Regions from separate parts of the Paenibacillus sp. FSL H3-0321 genome, predicted to be linked through region 1. Evidence: riboswitches for the same ligand, from Rfam matches in the RefSeq annotation. Region 1 holds a riboswitch; each other region holds the start of a gene.

Evidence for each region. Region 1 has a riboswitch for thiamine pyrophosphate ahead of thiC (phosphomethylpyrimidine synthase ThiC). Riboswitches for the same ligand answer to the same signal wherever they lie in the genome.
Region 2: linked by a shared signal. The riboswitch ahead of MHI45_RS33480 (ABC transporter ATP-binding protein) and the one ahead of thiC (phosphomethylpyrimidine synthase ThiC) in region 1 are both predicted to bind thiamine pyrophosphate.
Region 3: linked by a shared signal. The riboswitch ahead of MHI45_RS20745 (ABC transporter substrate-binding protein) and the one ahead of thiC (phosphomethylpyrimidine synthase ThiC) in region 1 are both predicted to bind thiamine pyrophosphate.
Region 4: linked by a shared signal. The riboswitch ahead of MHI45_RS29635 (thiamine phosphate synthase) and the one ahead of thiC (phosphomethylpyrimidine synthase ThiC) in region 1 are both predicted to bind thiamine pyrophosphate.

What each region holds. Positions count from the first base shown of each region.
Region 1 is NZ_JBBODH010000001.1:3,302,903-3,306,242, reverse strand. It holds gene MHI45_RS14475 (PadR family transcriptional regulator) at 1-423, shown strand, start outside; gene MHI45_RS14470 (SDR family oxidoreductase) at 454-1,272, shown strand; TPP riboswitch at 1,357-1,463, shown strand; gene thiC (phosphomethylpyrimidine synthase ThiC) at 1,568-3,340, shown strand, end outside.
Region 2 is NZ_JBBODH010000001.1:7,571,748-7,575,087, forward strand. It holds gene MHI45_RS33475 (ABC transporter permease) at 1-438, opposite strand, end outside; gene MHI45_RS33480 (ABC transporter ATP-binding protein) at 419-1,183, opposite strand; TPP riboswitch at 1,335-1,438, opposite strand; gene MHI45_RS33485 (amino acid ABC transporter substrate-binding protein) at 1,713-2,546, shown strand; gene MHI45_RS33490 (amino acid ABC transporter permease) at 2,601-3,269, shown strand; gene MHI45_RS33495 (amino acid ABC transporter ATP-binding protein) at 3,282-3,340, shown strand, end outside.
Region 3 is NZ_JBBODH010000001.1:4,655,148-4,658,487, forward strand. It holds gene MHI45_RS20735 (ABC transporter permease) at 1-126, opposite strand, end outside; gene MHI45_RS20740 (thiamine-binding protein) at 123-416, opposite strand; gene MHI45_RS20745 (ABC transporter substrate-binding protein) at 493-1,563, opposite strand; TPP riboswitch at 1,688-1,798, opposite strand; gene MHI45_RS20750 (hypothetical protein) at 1,872-3,269, opposite strand; gene MHI45_RS20755 (sigma-70 family RNA polymerase sigma factor) at 3,247-3,340, opposite strand, start outside.
Region 4 is NZ_JBBODH010000001.1:6,739,936-6,743,275, reverse strand. It holds gene MHI45_RS29645 (thiazole synthase) at 1-313, opposite strand, end outside; gene thiS (sulfur carrier protein ThiS) at 612-815, opposite strand; gene MHI45_RS29635 (thiamine phosphate synthase) at 867-1,475, opposite strand; TPP riboswitch at 1,588-1,690, opposite strand; gene MHI45_RS29630 (SDR family oxidoreductase) at 1,839-2,708, opposite strand; gene MHI45_RS29625 (NUDIX hydrolase) at 2,965-3,340, shown strand, end outside.

The sequences.
Region 1 (3,340 bases):
TATCCTACGCTTGCCCGAATGGAGAAGGAAGAATTAATAACCAAGGAAATTGTGCCCCAGAAAGGTAAGCCAAACAAGAATGTTTATAACATAACGGCTAAAGGGCGAGATTGTTTTAACGACTATTTACTAGCGCCACTAGAGGGAGACAGTAGTAAGAAATCCGATTTTATGATGAGGCTTTATTTTGGCCGATTTGTGGGGTATGACAAGGTGATTTTCTGGTTGAAGCAAGTACAAGAGGAATCACAAAAAAAGTTAGATCAGTTATTAGAGCAGTATTCACATTATAAAGATGAAATGCACCCGGCCCAGATCATTTGCATCCAGATTGGGATAGCAGAATATAAAGCTAAACTTGCAACCATTGCCGGGGGATTGTTAAGCATGGAGCAGTTAGAGGAAGAGAAGAGCAGCATTTAGCGAATTCAGATACTTTTAGGAGGAATTTTAATGAAAACAATATTCATCACGGGTGCTTCATCTGGCATTGGGAGAGCTACTGTAAAACATTTTGCTGAAAGAGGATGGAACGTAGTAGCCACGATGCGTGCACCTGAAAAAGAAACTGAATTCATTACATTGGACAATGTATTGGTGTTGCGGTTAGATGTTGAGAAAACAGATACCATTCAATCTGCATTGGCTGAAGCTATTCAGCGGTTTGGTAAAATTGACGTTCTCCTGAATAATGCCGGATATGGGTCAATGGGGCTTATAGAAGTAGCTACGGATGAGCAGATCCGCAGACAATTTGAAGTGAATGTTTTTGGTCTTATTAGTATGACTAAAGCCATGCTGCCTCATTTTAGATCTAATCAGGAAGGGTTGCTAATCAACATCTCTTCAATGGGAGGGATCGTGACCTTTCCTACGATGTCTCTGTATCACTCCACTAAATTCGCGGTAGAAGGTTTTTCTGAATCCGTATCTTTTGAATTAGCATCCCAAAACATCAAAGTAAAGTTGATTGAACCAGGAGCCATTAGCACGGACTTTGGCGGAAGATCGATGGAGTTCTTTTTTAATGATGGCTTAACGGATTATAAATCATTCACTACTGCCTTTCTGGGTAAATTAGGGGAAATGGAAAAAGCTCCAGACTATGCCTCGGCACCAGAACTTGTAGCTGACACTATTTATCAAGCGGCCACAGACGGTACAAGCAAATTCCGTTATGTAGTGGGAGAAGATGCGGAAATGCTCATAAGTATGAAGAAAAATACGGTTGAGGAAGAGTATCTAAGTAATATAGCTCAGCATTTTTCATAAAAAGAGGACAGGTTTATCCAAAGCTCTATTAAGAGCACCGTTGACAATTGCTGGATTTCTCTGTAACTTAAACATAACTAAATAAGAAACCACTAGGGGAGCCTGAATAGGCTGAGACGGGAAAAATGCATTCCTGGACCCTTGAACCTGATCTGGATCATACCAGCGTAGGAAAGTGGAGTCGGACCTTTATTTCATTGTTGGCGTTAGCCTTATATGGATATTTGAGCCGCTCCATGTGGAGCGGCTTTTTTGCGCGCACTCTTATTTATTTAAACCTTAAGGAGGAAACAAGATGCCGAATCAAGAGAAGAAACATGAGGTCGATCTGTGTGCTTTTCCGGGAAGTCACAAGGTGTATGTGGAGGGCTCACGGCCTGATATTCAAGTTCCAATGCGCGAGATTACATTAAGCCGAACCTCGGGTACGGCCGGAGAAGCGGAGAATGCTCCTGTCCATGTCTATGATACAAGCGGGCCTTATACTAATGATGAAGCCTATAGCGATATCCGCAAGGGGTTAACGCCTCACAGGCTTCAGTGGATCGCGGAGCGGGGAGATGCCGAATCTTACGAAGGAAGAACGGTCAAGCCGGAGGATAACGGGAATCTCACGGAGAAGTCGGCGGCAGAGGTGTTTCCGGGATTGCAGCGTCGGCCCTTGAGAGCCAGAGAAGGCGGCAATGTCAGCCAGCTGCATTATGCGCGCAGAGGCCTGATTACGTCGGAGATGGAATTTATCGCAATCCGGGAAAATGTAACCCCTGAGTTTGTTAGAGAGGAAGTAGCCAGCGGCCGTGCGATCATTCCAGCGAATATTAACCATCCTGAGAGTGAACCGATGATTATCGGGCGGAATTTCCTGGTGAAGATCAATGCCAATATCGGGAATTCGGCGGTGTCCTCTTCCATTGATGAAGAAGTAGAGAAGATGAGATGGGCTACCCGCTGGGGAGCGGATAATATTATGGATCTGTCGACAGGCAAAAATATTCACACCACCCGTGAATGGATTATCCGCAACTCTCCGGTACCTATCGGGACAGTGCCTATCTATCAGGCTTTGGAAAAAGTAAACGGCAAGGCCGAGGATTTAACTTGGGAGGTATACCGGGACACTCTGATCGAGCAGGCGGAGCAAGGAGTGGATTATTTCACCATTCACGCCGGGGTACTGCTGCGTTACATCCCATTAACGGCCAAAAGAATGACGGGTATCGTCTCCAGAGGGGGTTCGATTATGGCGGCCTGGTGCCTGGCCCATCATCAGGAGAACTTTCTCTATACACATTTCGAGGATATTTGTGAAATCATGAAGGCTTATGATGTTGCGTTCTCTTTAGGTGACGGGCTGCGGCCAGGCTCCATTGCCGATGCTAATGATGAAGCCCAGTTTGCCGAGCTGGAGACGTTGGGGGAATTAACCTCGCTTGCCTGGAAGCATGATGTTCAGGTGATGGTGGAAGGCCCGGGCCATGTACCGATGCATCTGATCAAAGAGAATATGGATAAACAGCTTGAGCTCTGCCATGGCGCTCCTTTTTACACACTGGGTCCGCTGACTACGGATATTGCACCCGGCTATGATCATATCACCTCGGCTATTGGAGCGGCGATGATCGGCTGGTTCGGCACGGCGATGTTGTGTTATGTTACCCCGAAGGAGCATTTAGGATTGCCTAACAAAAATGATGTGCGGGAAGGCGTCATCACCTATAAAATTGCCGCCCATGCAGCCGACTTGGCCAAAGGACACAAGGGGGCGCAGGATCGGGATAACGCACTCTCCAAAGCGCGCTTCGAGTTCCGTTGGCGGGACCAGTTCCATTTGTCGCTCGACCCGGAACGGGCGCTGGAATATCATGATGAGACTCTTCCGGCGGAAGGGGCCAAAACGGCTCATTTCTGCTCTATGTGTGGACCCAAGTTCTGCAGTATGCGCATTTCTCATGGTATCCGCGATACGGCGAGGTTGCAGGATGGACAAGAAGAACCGGAGCAAGAGATGATTACCGCTGGGATGCGGTACAAAGCAGAAGAGTTTAAGGAAGGCGGAGGTCTGATCTAT
Region 2 (3,340 bases), 4.3 Mb from region 1:
GTCATAGACGGCTACCACAACCGGGAAAAAGGCAGTCAGAAAGACGACAGCAACCTTGCCCCACAGGGTATAGCCGAACCACATAATAAAAATAGGTGAGAGCGCGATCAGCGGAATGGTCTGGCTGATAATCAGCATGGGATAAAGTGCTTTGGCGAGCGGAGCGAACATATGCATGCCGGTACCCAGCAGTGTTCCGCAAACAACCGAGAGGGCAAACCCGATCAGTGACTCCTGCAACGTGGCGGGCAAATGCTCTCCGAACAGCAGTCCCCGCTTTTCAATCAGCGCTGTCCAAATTGCACTTGGCGCCGGGAGAATAAATGAAGGGATCATGTTCAGCTGTGCTGTGAGCTCCCATGCCGCAATAAGCAGCACCACAAGCAGTAGAAAGGGGCCATAAGTCCGCAGCTGTTTCTTATACCATAGAGCTCTCATGCAATCTACTCTCCAAATCCTCCCGCAGGGCAACAAACTGCGGTTCATAATTCATTTTGTAATGTCTGGGTCTCGGCAAAGTGACGATTAGCTCCTGCAGCCCGCCGTCAGAGCCGCCGGTCATCAAATAAATCCGGTCGCTGAGCAGCAGCGCTTCTTCAAGATCATGAGTGATGAACAGAACGGACTTATCCAGCCCGCCCCACAGCTCCAGCAGCCAGCGGTGCATCTCCCGTTTGGTGATCGCGTCCAGCGCTCCAAACGGCTCGTCAAGCAGCAGCAGTTCGTTGCCTGCAGCTAGTGTGCGCAGCAGAGCGACCCGCTGGCGCATCCCGCCGGACAGCTCCTGCGGATAAGCATTTTCCTTGCCGGAAAGGCCAAAGCCGTCCAGCATTCCGCGGATCCGGGCGAGTACCTCGTGCCGGCTAGAGTCCTGCTTAAGCTCCCATGGAAGCAGGCAATTGTCCAGCACGGTCCTCCAAGGCAGCAGCAGGTCCTGCTGCGGCATATAAGCGATCTGTCCAAGCCGCGAGCGTGTCGAAGGAGAGGAGCGTCCATGTACGGTTATTTCACCGCCGGACGGCTCTAGCAGGCCGGCAATGATTTTGAACAGTGTGCTTTTCCCGCAGCCGCTGGCTCCAACAACGGAAATGAATTCGCCTTGGCGGACGGTCATTGAAAGACCGGAGAATACCGGATTCCTAGTCGCTGCAAACGAATAAGCCAGGTTGGTTATAGTGAGCATATTGGGATGTGGAAACCTCCTGGGGGCGTAGTTTGTTTAACGTTACTTGCCTGATCGGCGGCAACAGCAAACACAAGAAAGACCCATTCATTTCCGGAGGAAATAAATGGGTCTGAACGTCACAGTCAGTTAGCTTAATGCGGCTCCGCTGAACAATTCTGCTCCACTTCCCTCCGCTGGTATGATCCAGATCAGGTTCCAAGGGTCCGGAGCTTAAAGCTCCGTCTCAGTCGGCCGACTCCCCTAGTGAAAAAACAGGTCAATATTGAATTTGCAATTGCTAATTAATATACCATATCCCGGCAGTTTGTAAAGAGAAGCAGTCGCTTACATTGCTGCAGTCCGGTTGTGAACAGTATGAGCATACCGGCGGGAATCGCCTCTTTGCCGGAGCTGTACCGTTTCGGCTGGCATAAGTAGAGGTCTGACTAAAGATGCAAAAAACTTGATGAAGCAGCGGTGCTTTTGGGCAAGATAAGCAAGTGTCCATGCAGTGAAAAATAGAGGGATTTTGAAAGGGGTTCATGTGATGAAGAAGCTTAGTCTGACTATCCTGCTGCTGCTAACTCTGCTGCCGGCAGGGGCATGCGGCAATAATAACAATACAGCGCCTGCGGCTACTGCTGCGCCCACAGAAAAAGCGGCGGCTCCGGCCGGGCAGAACTCACTGGAAGCTGTTAAAGCAAGTGGCAAGCTGCGTATTGGTACGGAGGGGACATATGCTCCGTTTACTTTTCATGATGCAGAGGGCAAGCTTACCGGTTTTGATGTGGAGATTGCGAAGGAGATTACGAAACGGCTGGGGGTGGAACCCGAATTTATAGAAACCCAATGGGATGGCCTGTTTGCCGGCATGGATGCCAAACGTTTTGATACGATATTCAACGAGGTTTCGATCACGGATGAACGCAAGGTGAAATATGATTTCTCTGAGCCGTATATCGTCTCCAAGGGCGCGCTGATCGTGCGCGAGGATAACCAGAATATTACAGCCTTCGCGGATCTTAAAGGTAAGAAGGCAGGTCAATCGCTGACCAGCAACCTGTCCGATATCGCCCGGGAGAACGGTGCAGAGATCGTCGCTGTGGATGGCTTCAACCAGGCCATAGACCTGCTGACCTCGGGCCGGATTGATGCGACCGTAAATGACGGCTTGTCCTATCTCGACTTAAAGAAGCAAAAACCAGATGCAAAGATCAAACAGGTGGATGAAACGGCCGAGGGATCGAAAAGTGCGGCAGTTTTCCTCAAAGGAAACGAAGAGCTGGTTAATGCCGTCAGCGATGCACTGGCTGAAATGAAGAGCGATGGAACCTATCTGAAAATATCGGAGAAATACTTTGGGGCGGATGTGTCCAAATAATAAATGGAGCTGGCGCGAAGATGCAGCCGAGTGTCCAAAAAGGATGTCTGAACGATGGATGACCGGAAAATTGGGATTTTCATGGATTCACTGCTGCCCCTGTTTAAAGCGGGGGTGGCTTATACCCTTCCGCTGGCGCTTGTTTCCTTTGCGCTTGGATTGCTGCTGGCTGTTCTTACCGCGCTGTTCCGTCTCTCCTCATGGAGAATCCCGAAGCTGATCGCCCGGTTCTACGTCTGGGTAATCCGCGGGACACCGCTGCTGGTGCAGCTCTTTATTATCTTTTATGGACTTCCGGCGGCAGGGATTGTGCTGGATCCTTTTATTGCCGCTGTAATCGGTTTTACACTCAGTGTTGGAGCCTATTCTTCGGAAATTGTCCGGGCAGCCATCCTGTCCATACATAAAGGCCAATGGGAAGCTGCCTTTTCCGTCGGAATGAGCCGGGGGCAGGCACTGCGGCGGATTATTCTGCCTCAGGCGGCGCGTGTATCGGTTCCGCCCTTGTCGAACTCTTTTATCAGTCTCGTAAAGGACACCTCCCTGGCGGCAAGCATTACGTACGTTGAGATGTTCAAAACAGCGCAGCAGATCACGGCGACCACCTACGAACCGCTGCTGCTCTATAGTGAGGCTGCATTATTCTACCTGCTGTTCTGCTCCGTACTGTCCGCGCTGCAAAATGTCCTGGAACAGCGGTTTGACCGTTATTCGGCGAGATAAGGAGGAAAGCACTTGATTGAAATTCGCGGCCTGCATAAATCCTTCGGTTCGCTACAGGTGTTAAAAGGTAT
Region 3 (3,340 bases), 1.4 Mb from region 1:
GATATCGCTTGGACTGGGAAGGATCCATGACTCGATATGGAACAGGGATACCGAAACTTGCCATAACCCCAGAAAAAAGACGACCGCCACAAGGGGCGGCCAAATCTGTTTCCAATACGATCTCACGGCCGGTATTTCTCCGTCAGCTTGTCCATGCTGATTCCATTCGGGTTATGGGCGATTTTGATCTGGGAGATGATGCTCGGACTGCCTGCTGCAATCAGGGCTTCATGCATCTGGCGCACAACCTCAAGCAGCTCGGTGATGTCGCCCTCCATCGTGGTCTCCAGCGGGTTCACCTGATGTTTTACACCTGATTTCTGAATCACTTCGATGGCTTTGTCCACGTAAGGAATCGAATCCTCGTTGTTCGGAGTTTTGGGAATTACCTGAATGCTTAGCAATGTATTGGCCACAATATATCAATCCTCTCAGTTTAAATGGGTAATCTGCGTACAGCGCGAAACGAACATTCAATCACTTCATCCTTAATCAGTTAGCTGGCAAAAACTCATTCGTAAATGTGCTTGGAACATCCAGCGGCTGATCGAGCAGCTTCAGGCCATACATCCAGTCGGCGTAATCCTGCCAGACCTCGCTCTTCTGCTCGCCCCAGCGGACGGCATCATCCTTGTATTTCGGGCTGAGCCATTTCTGGCTGGCCAGGACCAGCTTGGGATCCAGCTCGGGAACAGCTTTGGTTAGAATGGCTGCGGCTTCCTCCGGCTGATCAATGGCGTATTGATAACCTTTCGAGGTAGCCTTAAGGAAAGCCTTCACCAGCTCCGGATGTTCGGCAATTTCCTTCTCGCTCGTAGTCAGTACCGGTGTGTAGTAATCAAGCTGGGGTGCATAATCCTTGAGGTAGAGCATGTCGAGCGGTTCTCCGCGCAGCTCCGCTTCAATCCCGGTCCAGGCATAGAAGATCCAGGCAAAATCAATGTCGCGTTTCACGGCGGTGAAGAAGTCCGCTTCACCGATGTTCACCAGCTTCACCTTTTTCACATCTCCGCCTACGGGGTCCATAATGGCTTTCATGGCCGCTTCTTCGGCAGGGGAACCCCAGCCGCCGTAGGTTTTGCCTTCGAAATCCTTCGGTGTCTTAATATTGCGGTCTTTCGGTGCAGCGAACCCGGAGGTATTATGCTGAATGATAGCGGCGATGGACACGAGCGGCACCTTCTGCAGGCGGGCCAGCGTCAGCGCCTCTTGGGCACTGATGCCAAAAGCGGCTTCGCCCGAGGTAACCATCGTGTCGGACCCGGCAGCGCCCGGCTGCACGATTTCAACATCCAGCCCTTCCTCTTCGTAATAGCCCAGCTCTTTTGCCGCATAAAGCCCGGTATGATTTGTATTCGGCGTCCAGTCCAGCGCGATCTTTACCTTGGTCAGCTCCTTCGGAGCGTCCGTTGCTGCCCCGGCAGTGGTTTCAGGAGCAGTGGTGCTGTTCCCGGCAGTCTCTGCCGCATTCCCGCCGGAGTTCCCGTTGCTATTGCCGCATCCGGCAATGGCAAAGACCAGCATGCAGGTGAGGCTGAGCTTTAATACTTTTGTGACTCCCATTTCTCTTCTTCTCTCCTTCCAGCAACCCTAGTCTTCCAAATTCTGAATAGTCCCATACAAAAAAGGCGCCCCGAGAATCGGGACACCAGTTACTTGCGCAAGGTTGTGCTTGGGCCATAAACGGCCGTAAGCGATTGACGATTCCTACGCTGGCATTATCCAGATCAGGTATAAGGGTCAGTATCTTGTGGGACACAATCTCAGCCGGCCAATTCCAGCACCCCTGGTACTATGAAGTTATAGGTATTGCTGTGTTCTTACGGTGTATTATAGACGCCCGCTCCATAGTTGTCCAGTAGCAACTCTGCTTAGCTATCAAGCTTCAGCGGCAGGCGCCACGGCCCTTTGAGCAGAAAATGCGGCTCAGAAAGCTTAAAACGCAGCTTATCCTCCCCGGGTTTTGCTTCTAAATGGAGGGTTTTCATCACGCCGTAGGTCTGGTCCGTATTCACCCAAGAGAACGAGCTGTTGTCCGCCTGCCCCGGATAGCGAATAAGGAAATACTTCAGCGTCCGCAGCTTTGCGGCATTGAAATTCACATTCACATCGACGCTGGCAGCCGTCTCGCCGGTACGTTCAATGCGGGTGAACTCTACCGGAAAGCCCGCGATTTCCGCGCGCGTGTGGAGCATTTTCTCCTGGCCGATATCAGGCAGCGGAATCTCTACTTCTGCAGATACGGCGTCACGATCTGAAACTTCAATATAAGGAATGAAGACCGTATAAGGCCAAGCGCCCGCCCCGGCAGTCTCATGAAACCGGAAGTCGGAAGGATAGGACATGGATTCAGGCTGCTCCAGTGCAGCCTTTTCTCCTGCCGCGTTCTCTATATAGAGACCTGATCCAGGCACCAGCGGCTCCAGTCCGTAAGAATGGACAGTCAGCCCGGATTCCCCCGTCAGTGTGGGCAATAACTGGACACGGACAAGCCTGCCGCCAAGGTCCACCGGAAAAGCAGTAATCCGCACATCCTGCTGTATATCGCTTGCGCCGAGTTCCCCGAGCTCCTCAGCTGTCTTCGGAGCGGTGAGCTGTAACGGACCAACGGTTGTGCCGCCCAGATGCAGGGTTAGAAGATTATCCTGCTTCAGTTGCACCGCTTGAGTTGAACTGTAGCTGCCGTACCACTCACTCTCCGAGGACGAACGCATGTAAGAGGTGAAAGTATAGCGGTTGCCGCCGATATCTGCCTCAAATTCGCTGACTTCAGGGACTTTCCGGCCGCGAAGCGTAATGCTCACGCCAAGCTCTTGCAGGAGAACGGCATCCACGGTCAGACTTCCGTCCCCCACAGCAATGTCATAGGGTTTGCCCAGTACATAGATCCGGTCACCGGGGCTGTTCTCCACAACGGTGCCGAAGCCAGGAAGGAAACTCAGCGCCTTTCTTAACCCGGCCTGTACCTCAGGAGAGAAAGCGAGCATACCGGCAGCGATGAGTATTACTGCCGCTGCGGCCGCGAAGATATTCCGCCTCCGGGATCTCCGGGCGAAGGAACGGAAGGCGTGGACAGCGGCTTCGGGCTCCAGACGGGCAAGTGTACGTGCTTTGACGCGGGCGAGCGAAGCGGCTTCCTCTTCGTCTGCGGGGCGCGGACCTTGGTCAACCTCCGGCAGAACACCTAAGGCAAGCTCTGCATCGCTGAAGCTCATAGAATCAATCATCCCGAACAGGCGCTGTTCCTCAATTTTCATGTCTTTGGCCATGTTGCGTCTCCTTTCCCTGACTCTCAGACAGGCCTAGCGCCTGCTTGATCAGCGTCCGGCAACGGTATAAG
Region 4 (3,340 bases), 3.4 Mb from region 1:
ATTTCTGATCATTAATGACCTCGATCTTCACCCAATTGCCCAGCCCTGCCGCCCTGGCCAGTCTGGCAATACGTACCGCTTCTTCAGCTGTGCGCGCGCCGGAGGTATTGGGCAGCAACGTCATATGGGAGGGAATATGCATAACAATGTTGTCGTCACTCTCCGGATCAACCCGGCGAAGAGCCACCGTAATGACCTGAGAACCCGAGCGTGCAATCACTTCGGGAATAAGGGTATTGCGGCTGTATTTCCCGGTTCCGATAAACAGCCTGCTGGATAAAGGGATTCCGCCGATAACGAAAGAATCTTGCATAAAATCGCCTCCTGAGATAGTGGCCCGCTAAAATGCGGAGCTTCTGTTGCTGATACGCCGAGTTTTTATCTTACCTCTTATGTCTTACGTCTTACGTCTTGCCTTTAACTCTTGCTTACTACATCTTCCCCCCTGCCCTTGCTCCTTGCTTCCTACTTCCTGCTTCCTGCTTCCTGCTTCCTGCTTCTTACCTCTTGCTTCTTGCCTCTTGCCTCTTGCTTCCTACCACTTACCACTCACCTCATACCATTTGCCTCTTGCTTCTTGCTTCTTGCATCCGGCAACACACACTGGCACTTTAGCCCCCGCCGACAAAGTGGACCAGCTCTACGCGGTCACCTTCGCTCAGCAGCGTATCTCCATAAACGTCCTTGCCGACGATCTCACCGTTCAGCTCCACGATAACCAGTCTCCCGGTCCACTCGGACCGGCTTAGCAGATCAGCTACAGTCCGGCAGCTCTCTTCATAGGCCCCGCCTTTTCCATTCACGATCAAATTCATGCTTGCTCACCTCCTTTAACTGGTGCAGGAGCATTATTCATGGCTTCAGACTTAAGGTACGGCCTGAACTGCTGATCTGTAGGCTGTAGCGGCGGCCACAGGATCTCCTGCACTGCATATTCCGGACATTACGGCAATTCCGGAAGCACCCGTTGCCAGAACCTTTCCGGCATTGCCCGGCTCAATTCCGCCTATGGCGATCAGCGGAATGCTGCTGCAGCGGACAGCCTCAGCCAGCTGCTGCAATCCGCGTTCCCGCTGCCCCGGCTTGCAGGCTGAGGGAAACACATGCCCGAACAGGCAGAAGTCCGCTCCCTGCCGGCCGGATTCAGCCGCCTCCTCCGGGGAATGCACCGACCTTCCCAATCGCAGGTCCGGTGCTACGCTGCGCGCTACGGCAGGCGGCAGGCTGTGCCAAGCCAACTGGACCCCGCCCGCCCCTGCGGCCAGAGCAACGTCTATCCGGTCGTTGATCACCAGCTTGGCAGGCGGAACCCCCGCTATGATCAGCTGCTCCGTTAGAGCTATGAGCTCCCGCGCAGACATTGCCTTTTCCCGGAGATGGATATAATCCACTATGAATTGCACAGCCGCAGCCAGCTGAACAAACTGCGCCGGATTCTGCCTTCCATCCGAGATCAAATGTATCTCTTTCAACACGTTCACCTTCTCCTGTTCTTTTGCATTACCGGCAAATACAAAAAAGACCGCCCCCGTAAAGGAGGCAGTCTGGAATATATACAGGAATACCGGGCCATTCAGCCCCGCTGCAGTTATTCGTTCTCCACTTCCCTACGCTGGTATAAACCAGATCAGGTTCAAAGGGTCCGAACGGGTATGTTCGTCTCAGCCTTGCGGCACCCCTAGTGACAAATTCATATTCAATTACGCTTAACGTTTCATATACTAACATATTATTCCTTGAAGAGCCATCCTTTAAAAGAGGCCTGCATCAAAAAGAGCGGAACCCAAGGGTCCGCTCCAGACTCTAATTATTCATAGCAGTGGAATCAGCAACCGCGTTTAGCCGTTTACGACCTCGCCGCCATTCACATGCATTACCTGTCCGCTTACATAAGATGAATCATCGGAAGCCAGATACACATAGGCCGGAGCCAGCTCCTCCGGTTGTCCCGGGCGTTTCATTGGCTGCGTGCCGCCGAATTCACTGACTTTCTTCGCGTCAAAGGTCGACGGAATAAGCGGTGTCCAAATCGGTCCCGGCGCTACGGCATTGACCCGGATGCCTTTGTCCGCCAGATTCATCGACAGCGAACGGGTAAAGCTGAGTATCGCACCTTTGGTGGACGAATAGTCCAGCAGCTGCGGGCTGCCCCGGTAGGCTGTGATCGAAGTCGTGTTGATGATCGTGGACCCTTTTTTCAGGTGAGGCATGGCTGCCTTGGTCAAATAGAACATCGAAAAAATATTCGTGCGGAACGTCCGCTCCAGCTGCTCGGAGGTAATATCCTCAATCTTCTCCTGCGGATGCTGCTCGGCCGCATTATTAATCAGGATGTCCAGCTTGCCGAGTCCTTCCACCGTCTTATTGATCAGATCCTGGCAGAACGCCTCCACGCCAATATCGCCGGCAATCAGAATGCACTTCCGCCCCTCTTGCTCCACCTGGCGTTTAGTCTCTTCGGCATCGGAATGCTCATTGAGGTAGGAAATAACGACATCCGCACCCTCCTTGGCAAAATGAACGGCAACCGCCCGGCCAATACCGCTGTCTCCTCCTGTAATCAGAGCCGCCTTGCCCAGCAGCTTGCCCGCCGCCTTATAGGCTGAAGTCTCGAACTCCGGCAGCGGATTCATTTCACTTTCAATTCCGGGCTGGCGGTCCTGCACCTGCGGAGGTAGTGTTTTTTTGGTTTGCGTGTTGTCTGGCATGATCCATTCTCCTTTCGCTGTGTACCTGTTGGTTACTCATCGTTTTAGGGTTGGCTCAGGGTGCCTGGTTTATGCACCTGCAGATCATCTCTTCATTTGCTTTACGTTATGTTACTTACCACACCTTGGGCGCGGTCAAACTAAAATGTCAGTCGTTTTTGCCGGGGAAGGCGATATACTTTAGAGAGAAAGCACTAATCCAGCAAATGGAGTTGCAGATTTATGCAGACTCTGCGCAGAGGGGAGAGCACGCAATATGGTCAAACACACTCGCAGCATCATCGTTGCTGTCAAAGGAGTTATTGTACATGGAGGCCGGATTCTGCTTGTTCGGCGTGCGGCAAGAGATTCTGTCGGAGCGGGCACCTGGGAATGTGCGGGCGGGAAAATAGAATTCGGAGAAGACCTGGAGGCGGCTCTGGAAAGGGAGATTTACGAGGAGACCGGACTTGCGGTTACTGTCGGCAATCTGCTGTATGCAACCTCGTTTCTAACCGATCCGGCAAGGCAGCTTGTCATTATCACCTATTTGTGCCGGAGCACAGACCATGCAGTACAGCTGTCCGAAGAGCATTCGGATTATAAATGGTGTACCCGGCTCGAGCTTCAACGCCTGCTTCCGGCGGGAATCC